Variovorax paradoxus EPS: one gene and its partner. The protein of the gene in region 2 interacts with the protein of the main gene of each other region in a pairwise test. Links are inferred from orthologs where the notes say so. Each region holds a gene or a part of one and is shown on either strand. Other genes may lie near its edges. The genes, in order: eno and rpe.

Region 1 (8,578 bases), 1.8 Mb from region 2 along the record:
GGCGCTGCGCCACGCCGGCATGAAGAACCATGCGCGCGTGAAGATCGACTACATCGACTCCGAAACCATTTCCGCGCAAGACGTCTCGCGCCTCGCGAAGTACGACGCCATCCTCGTGCCCGGCGGCTTCGGCCAGCGCGGCGTGGAAGGCAAGATTTCCGCGGCCCGCTTCGCCCGCGAAGGCAAGGTGCCGTACCTGGGCATCTGCCTGGGCATGCAGGTGGCCACCATCGAATACGCACGCCACGTGGCGGGCCTGAAGAACGCCAACAGCACCGAGTTCGACCCCGAGACGCCCACCCCCGTGATCGCGCTGATCACCGAATGGAAGGACGCCGACGGCACCGTGAAGACGCGCGACGCGAAGTCCGACCTGGGCGGCACCATGCGCCTTGGCGCCCAGAGCTCCGATGTCTCGCCGGGCACCTTGGCCCACAGCATCTACGGCGACGTGGTCACCGAACGCCATCGCCATCGCTACGAAGCCAACGTCAACTATCTGGACGAGCTGCGCGCCGCCGGCCTCGTGATCTCCGCGCTCACGCAGCGCGAGCACCTGACCGAAATCGTCGAGCTGCCGCAAGACGTGCACCCCTGGTTCATGGGCGTGCAGTTCCACCCCGAATTCAAGTCGACGCCATGGGGCGGCCACCCGCTCTTCAACGCGTTCATCAAGGCAGCACTCGATCACAAGGCACAGGGCGCGGGCGGCTCGAAGAGCCTGAAGGCTGTTGCATGAGCCGTTGGGGCGTTTCGAAGGCGAACACCGCAGTGCGCAGCGTGGAGGCGTCCGAATGAGGCTCTGCGGGTTCGACGTCGGGCTGAACCAGCCCTTCTTCCTGATCGCCGGCCCCTGCGTGATCGAATCCGAGCAGCTGCAGATGGAAACGCACCCCGATCCCGCCAAGGCATTGAGCGACGGCCCCAACGCCGTGCCGCTCAAGCACATGAAGGCCCTGCTCGAGACGCTCGTCGCGCTCGACCGGGTCACCAAGAAAAACGCTTTTCTCGAGGACATCTTTCAGCAATGACCAGCGCCTACATCATCGCCAACGTCGAAGTCACCAACCCGGTGCAGTACGAGGACTACAAGAAGTGGTCCACCGAAGCCATGAAGGCGCACGGTGCCGAGGTGTGCGCGCGCGGCGGCAAGGTCGAAGTGCTCGAAGGCGACTGGGCGCCGCAGCGCATCGTGATCCTCAAGTTCCCGAGCGTCGAAGCCGCAAAGAAATTCAATGAATCGCCCGAATACGGCAAGGCGCGCACAGCGCGTCAGGGCGCCGCGATCATGCGCATGATCGTTGTCGAAGGTGTGTGATCCGTTTTATTTGAGAAAGACAAAAGATGAGTGCAATCGTTGACATCGTCGGCCGCGAAATTCTCGACAGCCGAGGCAACCCCACCGTCGAGTGCGACGTGCTGCTCGAGTCGGGCACCATGGGCCGTGCGGCCGTGCCCTCGGGCGCATCGACCGGCTCGCGCGAAGCCATCGAGCTGCGCGACGGCGACAAGAGCCGCTATCTCGGCAAGGGCGTGCTGAAGGCCGTCGAGAACATCAACACCGAGATCTCCGAAGCCGTGCTCGGCCTCGATGCCAGCGAACAGGCCTTTCTCGATCGCACGATGATCGACCTGGACGGCACCGACAACAAGGCGCGCCTCGGCGCCAACGCCACCCTCGCCGTCTCGATGGCCGTGGCCCGCGCCGCGGCCGAAGAGTCGGGCCTGCCGCTGTACCGTTATTTCGGCGGCATGGGTGGCATGCAGCTGCCAGTGCCGATGATGAACGTCATCAACGGCGGCGCGCACGCCAACAACAGCCTCGACCTGCAAGAGTTCATGATCATCCCCGTGGGCGCCAAGAGCTTCCGCGAGGCCGTGCGCTATGGCGCCGAAGTGTTCCATGCCCTGAAGAAGATCCTGGGCGACCGCGGCATCAGCACGGCGGTCGGCGACGAAGGCGGCTTCGCCCCCAGCGTCGAGAGCCATGAAGCGGCCATCCAGCTCATCCTGGAAGCCATCGACAAGGCCGGCTACACCGCGGGCGAGCAGATCGCCCTGGGCCTCGATTGCGCGGCCAGCGAGTTCTACAAGGACGGCAAGTACGTGCTGTCGGGCGAGAACCTGTCGCTGTCGGCCGAAAGCTGGACCGACATGCTCGCCAACTGGGTCGACAAGTACCCGATCATCAGCATCGAAGACGGCATGCATGAAGGCGACTGGGACGGCTGGAAGCACCTGACCGAGCGTCTGGGCAAGCGCGTGCAGCTGGTGGGCGACGACCTGTTCGTCACCAACACCAAGATCCTGCAAGAGGGCATCGACAAGGGCATTGCCAACTCGATCCTGATCAAGATCAACCAGATCGGCACGCTCACCGAGACCTTCGCCGCCATCGAGATGGCCAAGCGCGCGGGCTACACGGCCGTCATTTCGCACCGCTCGGGCGAAACCGAGGACAGCACCATCGCCGACATCGCCGTTGGCACCAACGCCGGCCAGATCAAGACCGGCTCGCTCTCGCGTTCGGACCGCATCGCCAAGTACAACCAGCTGCTGCGCATCGAAGAAGACCTCGGCGACATCGCCAGCTACCCGGGCCGCGGCGCGTTCTACAACCTCAAGTGATGCCAGCCACCCGGCTCGCCAGGCCACGCACTTCGCCGCTCCATCCGGAACGGCAGCGCGGCGGCCCCGGTGTGCGGGTGGCGTAGACAGACACTCATTCATGCGCGCGCGCTTCGTTCCTCCCATCGTCCTGCTGCTCCTGCTGGTCGTTCTCCAGTGGCAGCTGTGGAACGGGCGCGGCAGCGTGCGCGACGTCGTGCAACTGCAGACCAAGCTGACCGATCAGAAGGAAGCGAACGCCAAGGCCACGATCACCAACGAGCGGCTGGCCTCGGAGGTCAACGACCTGAAGGACGGGCTCGAGATGGTCGAAGAACGTGCGCGAGCGGAACTCGGCATGGTCAAGCCGAACGAAGTATTCGTGCAGATCGCGCACTGACCCTTCAACACTCCGCCTGCTGATGCCCGAGTTCCTCTCGGCCCCCGCCTTCGCGCTCTGGGGCTCCCCCGTCAGCTGGCTCGAACTCGTGGCCGCCGTCCTCGCGCTCGCGATGGTCGGCTGCAACATGCGCGAGATCCACTGGGGCTGGCCGCTGGCCATCGCCAGTTCGCTGCTCTACGTCGCGGTCTTCGCCAAGGCGCGCATCTATGGCGATGCGTCGCTGCAGGTGTTCTTCGCCTTCGTCGCGCTCTGGGGCTGGTTCCAATGGCTGAGCGGCCATCGCAGTGACGGCAGCGCGCTGCATGTCAGCCGGCTGTCGTCGCGCGGCATCACGCTGACCCTGGTCGCCTGCGCCATCGCATGGCCCGCGGTCGCCCTCTTCCTTGGCCGTTTCACCGACACCGACGTGCCGTGGTGGGACGGTTTCGCCACCGGCCTCAGCCTCATCGGCCAGTTCCTGCTCGGGCGCAAGTTCATCGAGAACTGGCTCATCTGGCTGGCGGTGAACGTCGTGAGCGTGGGCCTGTTCATCCACAAGGGCCTGTGGCTCACCGTCGGCCTGTACGCCGTGTTCGCGGTGCTCAGCGTGGCCGGCTACCTGGCATGGCGGCAGCGCCTGCCGGCGCTGGAGCGCGCATGACGCCGATGCTGCCGACCGGTTGCGTCATCGCGGTGCTGGGCGCCGAGAGCACCGGCAAGACCGAACTGGCGCGCGCCATCGCACAGCGCCTGCAGGAGCGCGGCATTCCGGCCACGCTGGTGGGCGAGTACCTGCGCGAATGGTGCGATCGCGAAGGCCGCACGCCGCGCCCCGACGAGCAGCAGGCCATTGCCGACGAACAGACGCGCCGCATCGACGCCGCAGCAGCAACCGGCGTCGTGATCGCCGACACCACCGCGCTCATGACCGCGGTCTACAGCGAGCAGCTCTTCGACGACCGCTCGCTCTACGCCGGCGCCCTCGCAGCCCAGCGGCGCTACGCCATCACGCTGCTCACCGCGCTCGACATTCCCTGGGTCGCCGACCACCTGCGCGACGGCCCCCATGCCCGCCAGCCGACCGACACGCTCGTGCGCGCAGCGCTGACGGGCGCGAAGCTCTCGTTCACCGTCGTGCACGGCACCGGCGGCGAACGCCTGGCCAACGCGTGGAACGCCATCAACTCGATCGCCAGTGGCGAAGACCGCGAAACCCGTGCGCGTGCGAGTGGCAAGGCCGACGCAAAGCCCGCCGCGTGGACATGGCCTTGCGAGAAGTGTTCCGACCCGGAATGCGAACATCGGCTTTTCACAGACCTGATCGGGCGGCGCGAATAAGCAAGCCGCCGTTCTTCTTCCACGGAGACCTGATGCCCCTGCACCCCGCCCCGCGCACCGCCTCCCTCCTGCCCTTTTTTATCGCCGCGCTACTGTCGGCCGGCCCTGCCCTCGCAGCCCCCGTCGCCGCCACTGTCGAGAACGGCACCACGACCACCGCCTGCGCCGAGGAAGACAACGTCTCCATGGTGCTGCGTGGCGAGGGCATCCGCCACATGCGCATCGAGGCGCTGCAGCCCGACTACCTCGACAAGATCGGCAACGACGTCACCGCGCCTGATTTTTCTGGCTGCAATTTCGATGGCGGCACACACCCCACCGATCCCGCGCACCGCTTCAAGAAGCGCACCGTGGTGCTGCTGGACAACGCCGAGTGGCGCATCGTCGGCATGACGCTGCCCACCTTCTGGCGGCCGCAGCGCGTGCCGGTGCAGGTAGGCAAACGCAGCGACCGCGGCTTTCACCTGCTGCAGGTGTTCAAGAAGGAGAACGGCAAGGCGCTGGAGGCCATCGTGCTGTATCCCTCCGACGGTTACTGGCGCCTGAAGCCGCTGCCCGAGGCGCGCTTCGGCGACGGCGTGTACGGCTCGTCGTTCCTGCTCGGGCCCGTCGAGCAGGCCGGGCGGCCGGTGGTGAACATCGCGTCGATCCGCGTGGTGCCCAAGCCACTGGCGATCCACCTGCGCTTCACGAACGGCGGCAGCGCGGTAGCGCGCGTGGACGAGATCAGCCGCAAGCGCACGGCGCTGGATGTGACGCTGTCGAAGCCCACTGCGAGCGCGCAACCCTTCGCGGTGCTGCGCTCGATGTACGTCACGCCCGACAACGCCGATATGAGCGAAGTGCGCTGGCAGGAGTCGCCGGGCGCCGCATCGCAGGCCAGATCCTTGCCCGAAGTGAAGTCGCTCAACGCCACGCAGGTGCGCTTCGGCCGCAGCCTGCCTTCGAAGCACAACACGAGCGCGCCGGACATCGAATTCAGCGGCTTCGACAACGAAGCCCGCTGAGCGCAGCAGCGGTCAACCAGCGCGCCGCACCTCGCCCGGCGTCACACCGAGCACGCGGCGCATGCACCGCGCCATGTGGCTCTGGTGCGAGAAACCGCTCTCCAGCGCCACGAGGCTCGCCGGCATCGCGCTGCGCAGCAGCAGGCCGCGCGCGCGGTCCACGCGCCGGTGCACCACGTACTCATGCACCGGCAGGCCGGTGGAGCGCTTGAATTGCGTCTTCAGGTGCGAGGCGCTCAGGCCTGCGATGTCCGCCAGCGCGGACAGCGACAGATTGCCGTCCAGATTCGCCTCGATGTACTCCGTCACACGCCGCAGTTGCGGCCGCGACAGCCCCTGCACGGGCGCCGCCTCGACCTTCTGTCCCGCAATCAAGTGCACTGCCAGCGCGGTGCCCAGGCTGTCGGTGTACAGCGTGCCGTTCGGAAATCCCGCGCGCCGCTCGGCATCGAGCGCGAGGGCGATGTGCTCGATCTGCGCATCGCGGAACTGGTGGCGTTCGCCGAGCCGCGCACGCTCGGCGGGCAGGGCCATCTCGTCGGCGGTGCGCTGCAGCAGCGAGGGCGCCATGCGCACGACGATCGAGGTGCTGGGCGCCTCCTCGTGCCAGACGTCGGTCGCGCCGGCCGGCAGGATGTCGAGGTCGCCGCGCGTGTAGAGAAACTTGTGCAGCCGGCAGGCGCCCGGCACAGGTGCGCCCGCGTGCAGCTTGATGCGGTGGTCGGGCAAGGCCTCGTAGCCGACCACGCCGGCCGGGGTCTGGCGCATGTCGACGCGCAGGCCGGAGGGTGCGGGCATCACGAAGCTGTCGGCCGTCAGTGCCAGGTCGTTGTAGCTCATCGGAAAGATTATCTGCCGCGACCGCGCCGCATGCCATCGTCCGTTTGTGCTCCCGCACGGCCGAATGTGCGCGACCTTTTGCGCGGCAATCCCGATCATTCGCAGCCATGAACTCCAATCGTTTCAAGGCATGCGAACCATGAACAAACCCTACGCGGGCAAGAAGGCCGTCATCACCGGCGGCACCATCGGCATGGGACTGGCGACGGCACAGGCGCTGATCGAAGGCGGCGCCGAAGTGCTGGTGACCGGGCGCAACCCAGAGAACCTCGAAGCCGCGCGCCGCACGCTGGGCCCCGGCGCCCATGTGCTTGCGTCCGATGCGGCCTCGCTCGCCGACATCGATGCCCTCGCCGTCACGGCGCGCGAGCGCTTCGGCCGCATCGACCTGCTGCACATCAACGCCGGCATCGCGACACTGGAGCCCTTCGCGCAGGTGACCGAAGCGGGCTACGACCGCGCTTTCGCGATCAACACCAAGGGCCCGTTCTTCACAGTGCAGCGCCTCGCACCGTTGATGCCGCAGGGCAGCGCGATCGTCTTCACCTCGTCCATCGCCGACGAGGGCGGCATGCACGGCATGAGCGTCTACAGCGGCACGAAAGCCGCGCTGCGCTCGTTCGCCTCGGGCTTCGCGGCCGAGCTGGTGACGCGCGGCATCCGCGTCAACGTGGTGAGCCCGGGGTTCATCGACACGCCCACGCTGGGCATCGCCGATGCTACGGCCGAGGAGCGCGCGGAGTTCATCCGCGTGGGCGACCAGATCACGCCGATGCGGCGGCATGGCACGGCAGCCGAGGTGGCGCGCGCGGTGCTCTTCTTCGCCTTCGAGGCGACCTTCACGACGGGCGCCCGGCTCACCGTCGATGGCGGGCTGGGGCAGAAGCTCACCCCGGCCGCCGCCTGAAATCCGCACCCAAAGGAACACACGAAATGACCGACGTTTCCCTCATCGGCCTCGGCCCCATGGGCATCGCCCTCGCACGCGCCCTGCAATCGAAATTCACGCTGACGGTATGGAACCGCACCGCCGAACGCGCGAAGCCTTTACTGAACCAGGGCACGGTGCTCGCACCCGGTGCGCTCGCCGCGGTGCAGGCCAGCCCCGTCGTGCTGGTCTGCGTGGCGGACTACACGGCTTGGCGCGCCATCCTCGCCGCGCCCGGCGTGGCCGACGCGCTGCGCGGCAAGGTGCTGGTGCAATTGAGCACCGGCACCCCGCAGGACGCGCGCGACGACTGGGCAGCCCTCGGCGGCGTCGCGTATCTCGACGGCGCCCTCCTCGCCACGCCCGGCCAGATCGGCCGGCCCGACACGCCGCTCTTCATCTCCGGCGAAGAGCGCGCCCTCGCCGCCTGCCGTCCGGTGCTCGAAGCCATCGCCGGGAACATCCAGTACATGGGCGAGCCCATCGGCAACGCGGCCGCGTGGGACCTCGCCACGCTCTCTTGCATGTTCGGCGCGATGAGCGGGTTCTTTCACGGCGTGCGCATCTGCGAATCCGAAGGGCTCGGCGTGGCCGCCTTCTCGCAGATGATCGGCGCGATCTCGCCGGTGCTCGGCGAAATGATCAGCGCCGAGGGCCTGGCCATCCACGCCGACCGCTACGGCGAACCCGAGAGCTCGATGGCCACCTGCGCGGGCGCGGGGCGGCTCTTCGTGAAGCAGGCGCGGGAAGCCGGGCTCGATGCGAGCTTTCCGGATTTCCTGATGGGGTTGTTCAAGCGGTCGCTGGATGCGGGCTTTGCGAACGAGCGGTTGGCGGCGATGGTGAAGGTGATGCGTTAGCCCAACGCTGATGTCGTTGCGCAGCATTGCGATAACCGGACTCCCCGCGTCATAGAACTAGAACCGCAACCACGCGACGTTCCTGCTTTGAAGCGGCAGCGTGCTCTTCCACTGCACTGCAATGCGATGGACTACGGGAACGCGCCGTACCGCTTCAACGATGCCGATACCGCATGCCGTTCGGCTGAATATTCCTGGCGGCTGCGAGGAACACCCGTCACCACAGACGCGCTTTGGTTTGGCCTAGCGTCTCGACGCACTTCGCCAAGGCCTTGGCGCGTTCCTCGCGCAGACGCAGCCAGCCGTCGGCTTGCCATGTGGTCCAAGCCACCGGCTCCGACTGATAGAAGCAATTGGCCGGCATGGGCGGAAGACCGAAACGCAGGCTTGCCAAGGCCAAGCCGGCGCTGAACTGCAGGCGGTACAACTCGTCCTGGCCCGACAGGTTTTCGTAGACGAGTCGCCATGCGCCGGGGTTGATCGGCGCGTCGGCCTCGGCAGGCAACTGCGCGGCAGCAACCATGTCTTCGCGCGTCCATCCGCTTTCGCTGCGGCCCCGCTCCAGTTCCTTCCACGCTCGGGCCGCATAGACACGGGTGGCGATCTCATTGAGCGC
Region 2 (15,190 bases):
TCGGGCAGGCCCAGCAGCGTGAGCACCCAATACACGCCGAAGTAGGTCAGTGTGGCTTCGAGCAGGCTCTGCACCAGCACCATCGGGTTGTGGCGGAACCAGCGCAGCGGCAGCCGGCCGCCAGCCTCGAACAGCACCACGGCCACGCCCAGTTCAAGAAGGAAGAGGCTGATGCCGCGCAGCGGCCAGATCGCGCCTTCGAAGCCGGCAAAGCCGACGACCGCGCCGACCAGCGAATAGCCGATCACCTTGGGCAGCCCCAGGTAGCGTTGAACCAGGTGGCCGGAGGCCGCAGCGGCCGCCAGCAGCAGCGACCACAGCACGGTGGGCAGGCCCGCCGAAGGGCGCACCCATTCGGACCAGAAGCCCAGCAGATCGTTGATGAAGCTCGTCAAATTCATGCAGGTAGAAAAAAGCTCACAGGCCGGCTGCGCCAGCGCGCCCAGATGGCGCTGCGGATGCGGGCGCGGTCACCAAGGCTCACGCTGTGCGCGCGCAGCGCAAGGCGGAATGCGAAATAGAAACTCACGCTCACATTGAGCGCGCCGATCACCGGGATCGCCGCCACCGCCCACCAGAGGGCGGGCTGCTGCAGCACCGACAGGCCCGTGGACGCCGTGGCTGCGGCAATCTGCCCGGCCGAGAGTGTCACGTGGCGCACATCCAGCCCGAGCCCGAAGAAACCCGCGAACGCGGGCAGCAGGCCCAGCATGAGTCCCAGCGAGATGTTGGAGGCGAAGCCTGAGATGTGTGTGCGCATGAAGGTGGCCCAGCGGCGAGCCCGGGCGGCACCCAGAAAGGCGCCGATGCGTGGGTTGTAACGCATGGCGGAGTCCAGGCGATGCAGGACAAAGGCGTTTTCTGTCCATCCGGCGACGATGCTGGCCGAAAACAGCAGGATGCCGGTGATTGCCGCGAAAAGCGCGGTCGGCCCGGCGAGCGAGAGCGAATGCAGCGTGGCCGCGGCGTGCGCCGCGTCCAGCAGCGGCCGTCCGAGCGCGTACTGCACCAGGAGCGCGAGTGCGATCATCGCCGGCACCACCACCAGCACGTTGCCCAGCACCGCCGCCACCTGAGAGCGCACGAGGTTGGCCACCTCGTCGACGAAATGGTCCACCGCGCCGTCCGCCTTGATGTCGCGCAGCCGCGCCGCGAGCGCCGGCGCCGTCATCGCGGGCTGCTTGGTGGCCAGCGTCAGGTGCAGCAACTGGATCGCGACGAAGCTCGCCGCATACATCAGGCCCGAGGCGAGGCCGGCCCAGAAGGCCGACAGCGCCAGCGCGTAGATGCCGAACTTCAGCAGCACCGTCATGGCCGTGAGCGCGCCGCCGCCCGCGGCCTTCTTCACCATCTGCAGGTAACTCGCGCGGTCGCGGGTGATGTAGTGCTCGCCGGTCTCGGCGCTGCGCTCGGTCACCTTGGCCGCGAGCATCGACGAGTTCGTGGCAACGAGCGCGCGGATGCTGTTGCGCTCGCCGCCTGCGAGCACCAGCTTGCCGATGAGCCGCGCCACGCTGGGCGCGGGCGAGGGCGACATCAGGCAGTCGAGCAGCTCGCGGATGCGCAGCACGCGCTCGCGCAACTGGCGCAGCCGGAACACCAGGCCGACCGAGATGCCGTTGTCCTCCAGGTGCGTGTAGACCGACGAGGCGCTGGCGCGGCAGGCGTCGAGCCGGTCGCGGAAGGCGACGAAGGCGGCCTGCAGGGCCTCGTCGCTTTCTTCGCCTTCGGGCTGCTCGAACATCTGCTCGCGCAGTTCGTCCAGGTCGGCCATCAGCGCGTGGAAAGGGCGGTTCTCGTGGTGCTCCGCGCTGATGCGCAGGCGCAGCTCGGGCGAGAAACCGGCCGCCACCACCTGGCTGCCGCAGTAGGTGACCGCGTCCATCACGGTATGGCGCCAGCGCGGCGAGCCGTCGGTGTCCACGGTGGCATCGGCCAGCAGCGCGCCGATGCGGGCGAGCTGGGTGTCATCGAGCAGCGCGATCCAGCCCGCGTCGAACACGCCGGGCAGCACCATGCGGAACAGGTCCGAGGCATCGGTGGTCTCGGGCGTACCAGGCAGGATCTTCCGGCGCAGCCGCTCGCTCAATTCGCTCACGAACGCGGTGCGCGGCGCGAAGCCGTAGTCGGCCAGGAGCGTGGTCAGGTCGACCGATTGCGTGAACACCCGCCACCAGGCGCGCAGGCGCTCGCGCAACTCGGGCCGCGCCTCGACGGCATCGAGCAGCAGCGACACCCGGCCCATGGCCGCCTGCGGCGAGGCGCGGTCGCCGCGCAGCCAGTCGAAAAGATTGATGAGCCAGATGTGGCGCTGCGCCACATCGGCCGTGGGGTCGAGGCCGGCAAGCAGCCCCTGCAAGTCGCGCGATGCTGCAGCCATGGTGAAAGGAAAGGAGAGGAGAGGAAAGTCAGCGCGGGAGCACCGCGGAGCCGGCTTCGCCGGGCCGCTGGTGCTGCCCCCGGCGAGGGGCAAGGAGAGGCAAGACGAAGTGTGCGAAGCCCGGGGGCGTGCCTAGTGCAGCACCCGTGAAACGGGTGCACCGCCGATGTCTGCTTCGAGCACGAACATGGGAACCGGCACGTCGAAGCGCTCGCCTTCCTCGGTCACCACGAAGAAGCTGCCGTGCATCGTGCCGCTCGCCGCCTGGAGCCTGCAGCCGCTGGTGTAGCGGAACGATTCGCCGGGCGCCAGCAGCGGCTGCTGGCCGATCACACCCAGGCCCTTCACTTCCTGCGGGTGGCCCGAGGCGTCATTGATGAGCCAGTGGCGCGCGATCAGTTGCGCGCCCACCGTGCCCACGTTGGTGATGGTGATCGTGTAGGAGAAGGTGTAGACGTCGTCCTTCGGGGAGGACTGGTCGGCCAGGTAACGCGGTTCGACCTGGACGCTGAAGGGGCTGTGTGACATGGGGCGGATGGTAACGGAGGCCTTTCCTCGGACTTCCGCTCGCTGCGAGAATCCGGGGTTATGAGCACCCCGTTCCGCATCGCCCCCTCCATCCTTTCCGCCGATTTCGCGCACCTCGGCCAGGAACTGACCGACGTGATCGCCGCCGGCGCCGACTGGATCCACTTCGACGTGATGGACAACCACTACGTGCCGAACCTGACCTTCGGCCCGATGATCTGCCAGGCGCTCAAGCCCTACGCCAAGACGGCGGACGGCACCCCGGTGCCCATCGACGTGCACCTGATGATCCAGCCGGTCGACGCCCTGGCGGCCTCTTTCGCGCAAGCGGGCGCCGACTACATCAGCTTCCACCCCGACGCGTCGCCCCATGTGCACCGCAGCATCCAGGCCATCAAGGCCGCGGGCTGCAAGGCGGGGCTGGTGTTCAATCCGGGGCTGGGGCTCGAAGCGCTGGACTGGGCCATCGACGACATCGACCTCATCCTCATCATGAGCGTGAACCCCGGCTTCGGCGGCCAGAGCTTCATCGACTCGGCGCTGCGCAAGATCGAACTCGCGCGCAAGCGCATCGAGCAGAGCGGACGCGACATCCGCCTCGAAGTGGATGGCGGCATCAAGGCCGACAACATCGCGCGCGTGGCCTCGGCCGGCGCCGACACCTTCGTGGCCGGCAGCGCGATCTTCAACGCCAAGGACTATGGCGCGGTGATTGGCGAGATGCGCAAGAACCTGGCCGGCGTCAGCGCTTGATCTTGTCGTTGTAGACGCGGTCGGCCTCCGGCCCGCGGTCGGTGTCGACCACGCCGCGTTCCACGTCGTCGTGCGCCTGGCGGCCTACCTTGGTGGGTTTACCGTCCTGGGTCTGCTGGCTGTCCGAGGACTGGTCTCGCTCGTGCGGCAGGCGCGGCGCCGATTCGCCGCCCTGCTCGACCTTGGTCTTGCCGCCGCCCGCGTCCTTCGACGGGTCTTTCGGGTCGGTGGGCGGGGTCTTGCTGGGCTTGGCTTGGGTCATGCGATGGCTCCTTCGTGCGTTGCCTTGCAGCCTGCCCCGCACGGCGCGCCGCGGCGGTAGGACATGCAAGGCAGGCCCTGTAGGTCGCCGCTCGGGTGCTATGAAACGGATAGCGGCTTTGCGCCGGTGGAAGGGCCTCCGCAATAATCCCCGCATGTCTTCCGATCCTTTTGCCGGCGTGGCGACCGACAGCCTGCGCATCCACACCTTCGCCTCGCTCCACCCTGGTCCGCGCCTGCTCGTGATCGGCGGCGTGCACGGCAACGAGACCTGCGGCACCGCGGGCATCGAGCGCATCCTGGCCGAGTTCGATGCCGGCACGCTGCAGTTGCAGCGTGGCGAGCTGACGCTGGTGCCCGTGGCCAACCCGCTCGCGCGCCGGCGCCTGCAGCGCGAAGGCGAGCGCAACCTCAACCGCCTGTTCCGCCCGACCGACGAACCCGCCGACTACGAAGCCTGCATCACCAACCGCCTCGCGCCGGTCATCGCGCGCCACGAGGTGCTGCTCGACCTGCACTCCTTCCAGAGCGAGGGCGAGGCCTTCGCGATGATCGGCCCGCGCGACAACACCGGCACGCTGGAGCCCTTCGCCCGCTCGTACGAAGAGGGCCAGCTCGCGCTGCACATCGGCACGCCGATCGTGGTGGAAGGCTGGCTCGACATCTACGCCGCCGGCCTCGCGCAGCGCGCCGGCGGCGCGCCGGCCGACGAGGCCGCGCTCGACTTCGGCCGCGGCACCAACGAATACATCCGCAGCTGCGGCGGCTACGGCGTCACGCTCGAATGCGGCCAGCACGACGACCCCCAGGCGCCCGAGGTGGCGTGGCGCGCCATCCGCCGCACGCTCGCGCTGCTGGGCATGGCCGCCTTGCCGCCCGGGCTCTCGGGCGCGCCGGCGCAGCCGCCGAAGCTGCTGCGCCTGGCCAGCGTGACCGACCGGCTGCATGAAGAAGACAGCTTCGTGCGCGACTGGGCCACCTTCGACGAGGTGCGGCGCGGCGAGCCCATCGGCATGCGCCACGACGGCACGATGCTGAACGCGCCGGACGACGGCTTCATCGTGTTCCCCAATGCGCTCGCGCTGCCGGGCACCGAGTGGTTCTACTTCGCGCACCCGAGCGAGCGCGTCCTCGGGCCGGTGACCGGCACGGCCTGAGGCCGCGTTCCTACACCGCGCGGCCTGGGGCGCGGCACACATTCCGAACCTGAAGGAGTGTGCCCATGCCCGTCTCGAAGAAAGCCCCCGCGCCGCGCGTCCTGTGGAAGGGCGCGATCAGCTTCGGCCTCGTCCACATCCCGGTGGCGCTCTATTCGGCCACCACCGACCACGGCATCGACTTCGACTGGCTCGACAAGCGCAGCATGGACCCGGTCGGCTACAAGCGCATCAACAAGAAGACCGGCAAGGAAATCACGCGCGAGAACATCGTCAAGGGCGTGGAGTACGAGGACGGCGAGTACGTGGTGCTCAGCGACAAGGAAATCGCGGCCGCCTATCCCAAGACCACGCAGACCATCGAAATCGAGACCTTCGTGCCCGCGAACGGCATTCCGTTCGTGTACCTGGAGCGGCCCTATTACGTGGCGCCGATCAACAAGGGCGCGAAGGTCTACGCGCTGCTGCGCGAGACGCTGCAGCGCAGCGAGCGCGTGGGCGTGGCGCGCGTCGTGATCCAGACCAAGCAGCACCTGGCGGTGCTGGTGCCCGTCGGCCCCGGCCTCGTGCTGAACCTGCTGCGCTGGGGCGCCGACATCCGCCCGTGGAACGACCTGCCGCTGCCGTCCGAAGATGCGAAGAAGGCGGGGCTCACCGACCGCGAGCTCAAGATGGCCCAGCAGCTCGTGGAGGACATGAGCGGCGAGTGGGACCCGATGGAATACAAGGACGAGTTCAAGGACGAGATCCTGCGGCTGGTCGATCGCAAGGTGAAGGCAGGCCAGACCGAGACGGTGACGCAGCCTGACCCCGAAGAGGGCCAGTCCACCGAAGGCAAGGGCGCCAAGATCATCGACCTCACCGAGCTGCTGCAGCGCAGCCTGCGCAGCAAGGGCGGCAAGACGAAGGCCGTGGCCAACGATGAGGACGAGGACGACGACAAAGAAGGCGACGCGCCCGCGCCTCGCGCCAAGCCGGCGGCCAGGAAGCGCAAGCCCGCCGCAAAGGCCGCTTCGAAAGCGGCCTCGAAGACCGCCACACGCCATCGCCGCGCAGCCTGAGGTGCCTTCGCCATGGGAACAACCCGCACCGCATCGACCGCGCGCAAGGCGCTTTCCCGCTACCACGGCAAGCGCGATTTCTCGCGCACGCCGGAGCCCAAGGAGGGCGGCCGCGCGGGCCAGGGCGTGCTCTCCTTCGTCATCCAGAAGCACCACGCGAGCCGCCTGCACTACGACTTCCGGCTCGAACTCGACGGCACGCTCAAGAGCTGGGCCGTGCCGAAAGGACCGTGCCTCGATCCGACGGTCAAGCGCATGGCGGTGCATGTCGAGGACCATCCGATTTCGTATGCGGACTTCGAGGGCACCATTCCGCCGAAGCAATACGGTGCCGGCACCGTCATCGTGTGGGACCGAGGCGACTGGCTGCCGGAGGGGGGTAGCGAAGCCGACGCGCGCAAGGCGCTCGCGGCCGGCAAGCTCAAGTTCGAGCTGCGCGGCGAAAAGCTCAAGGGCCACTGGACGCTGGTGCGCATGCGCGGCAAGGGCGACGAGAAGCAAGAGCCGTGGCTGCTCATCAAGGAGCGCGACGACGCGGCGCGCGATCTTGCCGATTACGACGTGCTCGAAGAGCAACCCGCGAGCGTGCTGACCGGCCGCGGCTTGGACGAGGTGGACAGTCCGCCGAAGAAGGCGGCGCCCGCCAAAAAGGCCGCGGCGAAGAAGCCCGAGAAGAAAGCGGCAAAGAAGGAGGTCAAGAAGGAGGTCAAGAAGAAGGCCGCCTTGCCCGCCACCCTTCAACCGCAGCTCGCGGTCCTCGCCGCTTCGCCTCCGTCATCGCCCGACGACTGGCTCTACGAACTCAAGTTCGACGGCTACCGCCTGCTCGCGCGCATCGACAAGGGCAAGGTGCGCTGCTTCACCCGCAACGGCCATGACTGGACCGACAAGCTGCCCGTCATCGCCAAGGCCCTCGCCAAGCTACCCACCGATTCGGCCTGGCTCGACGGCGAGATCACCGTGGAAGGGGGCAACGGCGCGCCCGATTTCCAGGCGCTGCAGAACGCCTTCGACCGCGGTGCGACTTCATCCATCGTCTACTGGCTGTTCGATGCGCCCTTTCTCGATGGGCAGGACCTGCGCGACGAGCCGGTCGAGGAGCGACGTGCGCACCTGGCCCGCCTGCTCGGCAAGCGGCCACCGGCGACGCTGCGCCTGAGCGAGGCCTTCGATGCGTCGCCGCGCGACCTGCTTGCGTCGTCCGCGCGCATCGGCTTCGAGGGCATCGTCGGCAAGCGGAAGGGCTCGCCGTACGTGTCGCGCCGCTCGGCCGACTGGATCAAGCTCAAGAACCAGCAGCGCCAGGAGTTCGTGATCGGCGGCTACACCGCGCCCAAGGGTTCGCGCTCGGGGTTCGGCGCGCTGCTGCTGGGCGTGCACGACGACAAGGGGCGGCTGCGCTATTGCGGCAACGTGGGCACCGGATTCAACGCGGATCGGCTCGCCGACATCAAGGCGCGGCTGGACAGGCTGGCCACCGACGACTGTCCCTTCAAGCCCATGCCGGACGGCGCGAATGCGAAGGCGCAATGGGTCAAGCCCACGCTGGTGGCCGAAGTCTCTTTCGGCGAATGGACGCGCGAAGACCGCGTGCGCCAGGCGGTATTCCAGGGGCTGCGCACCGACAAGCCCGCGCGCGGCATCGTGCGCGAACGGGCGGCGCCTTCCGAGACATCGCCCGAGACATCAACCGAAGCATCAACCGACACACCCGCGAAGAAGCAAGGAGCAAGGAAATCCATGGCGCTGAAGATCACCCACGCCGACCGCGTGATCGATGCGAAGAGCGGCATCACCAAGGGCGAACTCGCCGCCTACTACGACGCGGTGGGCACGCTCATGCTGCCGCACCTGCGCGGGCGGCCGGTGTCGCTGGTGCGCGCGCCCGACGGCGTGGGCGGCGAGCTGTTCTTCCAGAAGCACATCCAGAACCGCGAGATACCCGGCGTCAACCTGCTGGACCCCGCGCTCGATCCGGGCCACGAGCCGCTGCTGCAGATCGACAGCAAGACCGGGCTCATCGGCGCCGCGCAGATGAACGTCATCGAGCTGCACACCTGGAACGCCACCTCGCGCGCCATCGACCGGCCCGACCGCATGACCTTCGACCTGGACCCCGGCGAAGGCGTGGGCTGGCCGCAGATCCAGGAAGCGACGCTGCTGGTGCGCACGCTGCTCGACGAACTGGGCCTGCCGTCGTTCCTGAAGACCAGCGGCGGCAAGGGGATGCATGTGGTGGTGCCGATCCGCCGGCAGTACGGCTGGGACGAGGTCAAGGGGTTCTCGCAGGCCGTGGTGGTGCACCTGGCGAAGACGATTCCGGACCGCTTCGTCGCCAAGAGCGGGCCGCGCAACCGCGTGGGGAAGGTGTTCGTGGATTACCTGCGCAACGGCTTCGGCGCGACCACGGTCAGCGCGTGGTCGGCGCGGTCGCGCCCGGGGCTGGGCGTGTCGGTGCCGGTGGCGTGGGAGGAGTTGCCCGCCCTGACCGGCGCCGCGCAATGGACCGTCGCCAACGTGGCCGAGCGCCTCGCCACGGGCAACAAGCCGTGGGCGGCGATGGAGCGCAGCCGAAAAGGCATCGCCGCGGCGATGAAGATGCTCGACTACAAACCGGCGTAGCGCCCCGGTTTTTCTCCCTCCCCTTCCCGGGGGAGGGGTTGGGGTGGGGGCACACGACGGCCTGCACAACAGCACGGCGCCTCATTGAAGGCCTGCCCCCATCCCAGCCTTCCCCCGGAAGGGGAAGGAGCGAATACCGAACCGCCTACTGCAGCACTTCTTCGGTCGTCACATCGAAGCGCTCCAGCGTGTTCGCGCCGAACACCATCGTGATCGGCACGTCCGCCGCGTCGCGCCCGCGCGCCATCACGATGCGGCCGATGCGCGGCGTGTTGTGGCGCGCATCGAAGGTGTGCCAGCGGTCGCCCAGGTACACCTCGAACCACGCGCTGAAGTCCATCGGATAGCGCACCGGCGGAATGCCGATGTCGCCCAGATAGCCGGTCACGTAGCGCGCCGGAATGTTCATGCAGCGGCACAGCGTGATCGCCAGGTGCGCGAAGTCGCGGCACACGCCCGTGCCCTCGCGAAAGCCCTCGAGCGCGGTGCGTGTGGCGCGGGCGTTCTGGTAGTCGAAGCGCAGGTGGCCGTGCACGAAGTTGCAGATCGCCTGCACGCGGTTCCAGCCCGGTGCCACGTTCGCGAAGTTGGCCCAGGCGAACTGCAGCAGTTCGCTGTCGACCTCGCAGTAGCGGCTGGGCAGCACGAAAGGCAATGTGCCCACCGGCAGGTCGGCCGGCGCGTGCTCGATGGCGCCCAGGTCGACCGGGTCGGGCGCGCCGGTGTCGAACACGGTCGCCGTGTTGCGCAGCCGCACGCTGCTCACGCCCAGAGGCACCTGCACGCGCGCGCAATGGTTGTCGAAGCTGTCGCGGTAATGGTCGGTGACCAGCGGCGGGCTGATGGTGATGTGCTCGCTGCCCTGGATGTCGGCGGCGCGCGAAGGGTGCACCTGCAGCATGTAGATCAGCGCGGTGGGGGCGGTGACGCCCAGCTGGATGTCGTAGCCGATCCTGATCTGCATTTTGGATTTCTTCCCTGGATGAACCAACCGGTGAGGCGACCGGTGCGCAAGAGACGCCGAGAACACGACAAGCACGATCGGTGCCGTCTTCAGCACATGCTATGCGACCGGGGTGTCCGAAGCCGCGCGCCACATCCCGCAAACCCTCGTAGTCCGCCGCGATGCGCTGTAGTCGTGCTCCTACTCCCGGGGCGCGCGCCCTCCCACATGCGAGGGCGGGGCGCCACTACGGGTAACAGACGGTGCAAAACATAACCTTCCAGGTCTGTACAGATCGATTCCTTGGAGGGAAATCATGGAGTTCGCAACCCTGTTCGATTCGCTCACCGGTGCGTGGGGCGACGAAATCCTGGTGTGGGCCGTTGCCGCGGTCGCCGGCTGCATCTGCCTGGTCGCCCTGGTGAACGTGCTCGACATGTTCCTCGACAGCAACGAAATGGGCTGACGACCCCGGGGCCAGGCGCCTTTTTTTCTTCTCCCGTTTTTCCATGAAAGATTCCAGGTCCCCGATGACGCCACAGAACAAAGCCGCCGCAGGTCGCCGCGCCAATGCCACCAAGACCGCCAAGTCCGGTGATGGCCGCAACACCAAGCAGCTGCAGCTCGATGGCTTCACCACCGAGCATCCCGCGCACCTGACCACCAATCAGGGGCTGCAGATCCCGGACAACCACAACTCGCTGAAGGCGGGCGTGCGGGGACCCACGCTCCTGGAAGACTTCATCCTCCGCGAGAAGATCACCCACTTCGACCACGAGCGCATTCCCGAACGCGCAGTGCATGCGCGGGGCTCGGCGGCGCACGGCTACTTTCAGGTCTACAAGTCGATGTCGCAGTTCACCTCGGCCGACTTCCTGCAGGACCCGGACGTGAAGACGCCCGTTTTCGTGCGCTTCTCGACGGTGGCCGGCGAGCGCGGATCGGCCGATACGGTGCGCGACGTGCGCGGCTTCGCGGTCAAGTTCTACACCCGGGAAGGCAACTACGACCTCGTGGGCAACAACATCCCGGTGTTCTTCATCCAGGACGCGATGAAGTTTCCCGACCTCATCCACGCGGTCAAGCCCGAGCCGCACCACGCGATGCCGCAGGCCGCGAGCGCGCACGACACCTTCTGGGACTTCGCCTCGCTCATGCCCGAGAGCACCCACATGCTGATGTGGGCGATGAGCGACCGCGCCATTCCTCGCAGCTACCGGATGATGGAAGGCTTCGGCGTCCACACCTTCCGTTTCGTCAACAGCCACGGCGAAAGCCACTTCGTGAAGTTCCACTGGAAGCCCAAGCTCGGCATCCACGGCCTGGTGTGGGACGAGGCACAGAAGATCGCCGGCAAGGACGCCGACTTCCACCGCCGCGACTTGTGGGAAGCCATCGAGAACGGCGACTTTCCCGAGTGGGAACTCGGCGTGCAGATCATTCCGGCCGACAAGGAGCACTCGCTCGGGTTCGACCTGCTCGACCCCACCAAGCTGATTCCCGAAGAAATGGTGCCCGTGCAGCGCATCGGCAAGCTGGTGCTCGACCGCAACCCCGACAACTTCTTCGCCGAGACCGAGCAGGTGGCCTTTCACCCCGGCCACGTGGTGCCCGGCATCGACTTCAGCAACGACCCGCTGCTGCAGGGGCGCCTCTTCTCGTACACCGACACGCAGATCTCGCGCCTGGGCGGTGCGAACTTCCACGAGCTGCCGATCAACAAGGGCGTGTGCCCGTTCCACAACTTCCAGCGCGACGGCATGCACCGCCAGACCATCGCGCGCGGCCAGGTGGCCTACGAGCCCAACACGCTGGGCAGCGGCACGGAGTTTCGCGTCGATGGCGGCAGCAACGGCTTCCAGTCGTTCCCCGAAGCGATCGATGCGCCCAAGGTGCGCCGCCGCAGCGCCTCGTTCGACGACCACTTCACGCAGGCGCGCCTGTTCTTCAACAGCCAGAGCGTGGCCGAGAAGGAACACATCATCGCGGCCTTCCGCTTCGAGCTTTCGAAGCTCGAGGTGCCGGCGATCCGCCAGCGCATGGTCGACAACCTCGCGCACGTGGACGAGAAGCTCGCGCGCCGTGTGGCCGAGCCGCTGGGCATCGGCGAGCCCGATGCCAAGGCGGCGGCGGGACGCGCGGGTTTCCGCGACCACCGCATCGCCCTGCCCATCGACGAGTCGCCCGCGCTCAGCATGGCCGACACCGGCGACGGCTCGATCCGCACGCGGAAGATCGCGATTCTCGTGGCCGACGGCATCGATTCGGCTTCGCTCAAGCCGATCCGCGAAGCGCTCGAACAGGCGGGCGCGCAATGCAAGATCGTCGGCCCGCGCCTGGGCACCGTGGCCAGCGCGTCCAAGCGGCAGATCGATGTGGAGATGACCTTCTCGAACACCCCCTCGGTGATGTTCGATGCGGTGCTGGTGCCGGCCGGCGCCGACAGCGCGGCCACGATGTCGGCCACCGGCGATGCGGTGCACTTCGTCCTGGAGGCCTACAAGCACTGCAAGGCGATCTGCACGGTGGGCGAGGGCGTGAAGCTGCTCGCTTCGCTGGGCGTCGGCGCGGACGGCGATGCGCCCGCGGGCGTCGTCGTGGCCGCGACGCCGGTTACCAACCTGGGCGACACCACGGCTGCCCAGCAGATCGCGCAGGACTTCGTTGCGGCGATTGGGAAGCATCGGCATTGGGACCGGGCGAATATCGACGCAGTGCCGGCGTAAATGTGTAGAGGCGAACGGCGCTAACTGTCGATTGTGGTCAGCGTCACATGCACATGGCCTGAGGTATCCGCTCGATTGGCATCACCGATCCAATGCCACCGGATATCCCTGGCGGCCACGGTGATTCCTCCCGCTTCGTGCAGTGTGGTTGGTACCGGGAAGGGCTGGCCTTCTTCGATGTAGGCCTGCCGCCATGGCTCGTGGAATACCGCATGGTGCGCGTGCTCCTTCTTCAGGCCCGCAGACCAGATGCCGGTCTGCGGACAAGGAACGGTTCCACTGCAACTGCGGGGCGCTTCAGGTCCCGGCACATATCGCGCAATGCCCTGTGCCACGTATGGATGGCTCGATGCAGCCTGCTGCACCGGCAGTCCCTTGTAGTGCCAGGACACCGCGCCATAGCCGGGTGGAACCTGTTCCGCCAGATTGGGTAGCGGCTCGCCGCGGTTGAATTTCCACGGCACCTGTGCCGCGTTCCAGTTGGCTTGCCAGTCACCCCGGATCACATCGATCTGAGGCAGCCAGTAGCCGGTGAAGTGGGCGTGCTGCCTGGCCTTGAGGCTCCAAGGCCTGCCGTGGTTGTCGTAGGCGTTTTCGTCGGGCGGTGGCGCGATGTTGCCGGTCAACACATAGCCCTGAGGGATGTGGGTACGACCGGTACGGTTCGCGCCCGGCGTGGCCGGTGTTGGCTGCTTGACGATGACCGCTTTGGCCGCATCGATCAGTGTTTCGCGTTTGCCGTCCCAGAAGGGCAGTGAAGCAGGCGGCAGGGGCAGAACCTTGTCGAGATTGGGGAAGCGCAGGTCGGGGTTGAGTTCGAGGGCGTCGCCCAGAAGGCTATAGCGCTCAGAACGGGCGCGGTCGATTTGATTGCCCGAGAGGGGATCAACTTGGGTAAAGGAAGAAGACAGATAGTTGGCGGCGTCTGCACTGCCGAACTTTGCCCCTTCATGCAGAACAACGAGCGCGCGGGTGTAGTTCTTGTCGATATCCAGGGTTTGCCCCAGCCTGTAGGCAGCCTCTCCATCCCCTTGCGCAAACGCGCATTCCAGCATCTTGAGGCCCACCTTTCGGTTGCCCCAGATGCCCATCTGTGCATCGTCATAAGCGGCATCCAGCTTGTCGCCGATGTATGTCTGCGCCGCAGGATTGCCCATGTCCGCTGCGAGTTGCCAGAACCCGTAGGCCCGGTCAATGTCCGATTTGACCCCGATGCCGCTCTGGTGGTAAGTGCCCATCTTGTCGAAGGCACCGGGCACGCCCTGCTTCATCAATCCTTCGACGATCAACACCGCTCGTTCGGTGTCGCGCTGCACCCCCAGGCCGCGCTCATGCAAGCCCGCGAGATTCATCGCGGCCTTCCAATGCCCCATGGCCGCAGCTTTCTCCCAGAGCTGCGCCGCCTTCTTGTAGTCGCGCTGGTTGGGCCAGAGTTCGTTGTTGGTCACAGCCATGCCCTGCTGGAACAGCATTTCCACTTCGACCGCAATCGGCGGCAGCTTCGCTGCCTCGTGCACGCAGGCGAAGTCGGCCCGATGCGGGTTGAAGGTCTTCAGGTTCATGTTGCGGGGCAGATCGTTCATTGCACAGGCAGTCAGGGTGAAGAGAACTAGTAGCGTGGCTAGTGCTGCGCTTGAATGGGAGATGTCGCAAAGACGAGATGGCTTCATGGCGATCAACCCAGGCGGATGCTGCTGGCGCGGTCGTCGTGGAACGCGACCAAGAAACAAGACGGAGCTTCGCCAAGGGCCTTCTTCTTGAAATTCTTGTAGGCCTCTCTGCGCCAGTTTTTAAACGTTTCTGCCATCACCGTCTGATCCGTCGCCACCCCGCCCGCGAACTTCCCGTCGGTGTGCTGCCCCCACACCCGTTCGCGCAGATTCTTGGCAGTGACCGGATCGTCGCTCGCGATATTGATCTCGCTGTCCACCGCAAAGCTGCGCAAGTTCAAATTCGCGCTGCCCAGCGTGAACATGCTGTCGTCGATGACCATCAGCTTGCTGTGGATGTAGATCTCGCGATAACGCGCCTTGAGCAACTGGTTCTCCAGATCCTTGATGTAGTTGATGCCCCCGGCGTAGCCGGGGGAGTTCGGGTCGTAGTTCGCTGACTTCTTCCATCCGTCGAGTTTGGCCAGCCTATCTCTCTGGGTGGTTTGCCAGTTCGTATCGAAGGTCCACAGGCTCGCCACCAGCGAGCGCATGGCGAACTGGCCCTCGAGCGCTTTGCGCGCCATCTCGTCGTCCTTGCCGCCGCCCGCGTCCTTGTAGGCTTGGGCGATGCTGGACAGCGGTTGGGGCGGAGGGATCATGAGCGGATCCCGACTGCGCCTGCGGGCCTCTTGTACGGCGTCGTAGCGCGCGATTTCCTCCTCCACCAACTTTGTCTGATTGGGCATGGACGAACCATGCCCCAGCTCTGTCACGGTGTCGTGGGTGCGCGGCACCATCTGCTTGCGCTCTGGCGTGGGCGTCAGGACCATCACGTGCAGCTTGGGCACGTCAGCCATGCCCAGTTTGCCTTTCTGGAAACCCGCCAAGTACTCCCCACGCAAGCGCTTCAGTTCCTTGACCCAAGCCGCATGTTGAAAGTACTGGTTCTCTACATACAGGTAGTGGCGTGCGAAGCTGATCGCATGGTTGTAGAGGCGGTGGATGGACTTTTCGCTGCCATCGGTGGCGGGCAAGGTGCGCAGGATTTGCGCGCTCTGATGCGGAGCGACCAGGTTCCTGGTCAAGTTTGCAGGCGTGGCCTTGAGA

Evidence for each region.
Region 1: the proteins of rpe (region 2) and eno interact in binary tests that used the Escherichia coli proteins (3 or more experiments, as listed by UniProt). The link is inferred for Variovorax paradoxus EPS from one-to-one orthologs.

What each region holds. Positions count from the first base shown.
Region 1 is NC_014931.1:2,351,185-2,359,762, reverse strand. The notes cover bases 613-3,486. They hold eno (phosphopyruvate hydratase), read left to right. Parts: upstream 613-1,344; coding sequence 1,345-2,628; downstream 2,629-3,486. Other genes in these bases: pnuC (nicotinamide riboside transporter PnuC), read left to right, coding at 3,030-3,486; ftsB (cell division protein FtsB), read left to right, coding at 2,729-3,007; VARPA_RS10885 (DUF1330 domain-containing protein), read left to right, coding at 1,028-1,318; VARPA_RS10895 (CTP synthase), read left to right, coding at 613-739. Outside these bases: more of VARPA_RS10895, read left to right, coding at 1-612; more of pnuC, read left to right, coding at 3,487-3,650; VARPA_RS10865 (AAA family ATPase), read left to right, coding at 3,647-4,327; VARPA_RS10860 (hypothetical protein), read left to right, coding at 4,360-5,334; VARPA_RS10855 (AraC family transcriptional regulator), read right to left, coding at 5,347-6,174; VARPA_RS10850 (SDR family oxidoreductase), read left to right, coding at 6,314-7,081; VARPA_RS10845 (NAD(P)-dependent oxidoreductase), read left to right, coding at 7,108-7,962; VARPA_RS10840 (hypothetical protein), read right to left, coding at 8,180-8,578. UniProt on the Escherichia coli protein: Catalyzes the reversible conversion of 2-phosphoglycerate (2-PG) into phosphoenolpyruvate (PEP). It is essential for the degradation of carbohydrates via glycolysis.
Region 2 is NC_014931.1:567,032-582,221, forward strand. The notes cover bases 1,966-4,814. They hold rpe (ribulose-phosphate 3-epimerase), read left to right. Parts: upstream 1,966-2,968; coding sequence 2,969-3,661; downstream 3,662-4,814. Other genes in these bases: VARPA_RS02630 (site-specific recombinase), read right to left, coding at 1,966-2,380; apaG (Co2+/Mg2+ efflux protein ApaG), read right to left, coding at 2,513-2,908; VARPA_RS02645 (hypothetical protein), read right to left, coding at 3,651-3,923; VARPA_RS02650 (succinylglutamate desuccinylase/aspartoacylase domain-containing protein), read left to right, coding at 4,078-4,814. In the rest of the region: VARPA_RS02625 (cation:proton antiporter), read right to left, coding at 1-401; more of VARPA_RS02630, read right to left, coding at 398-1,965; more of VARPA_RS02650, read left to right, coding at 4,815-5,079; VARPA_RS02655 (Ku protein), read left to right, coding at 5,145-6,140; ligD (DNA ligase D), read left to right, coding at 6,153-8,762; VARPA_RS02665 (transglutaminase-like domain-containing protein), read right to left, coding at 8,908-9,726; VARPA_RS31295 (hypothetical protein), read left to right, coding at 10,022-10,171; katE (catalase HPII), read left to right, coding at 10,236-12,431; VARPA_RS30405 (DUF6396 domain-containing protein), read right to left, coding at 12,452-14,014; VARPA_RS02680 (phospholipase D-like domain-containing protein), read right to left, coding at 14,107-15,190. UniProt on the Escherichia coli protein: Catalyzes the reversible epimerization of D-ribulose 5-phosphate to D-xylulose 5-phosphate.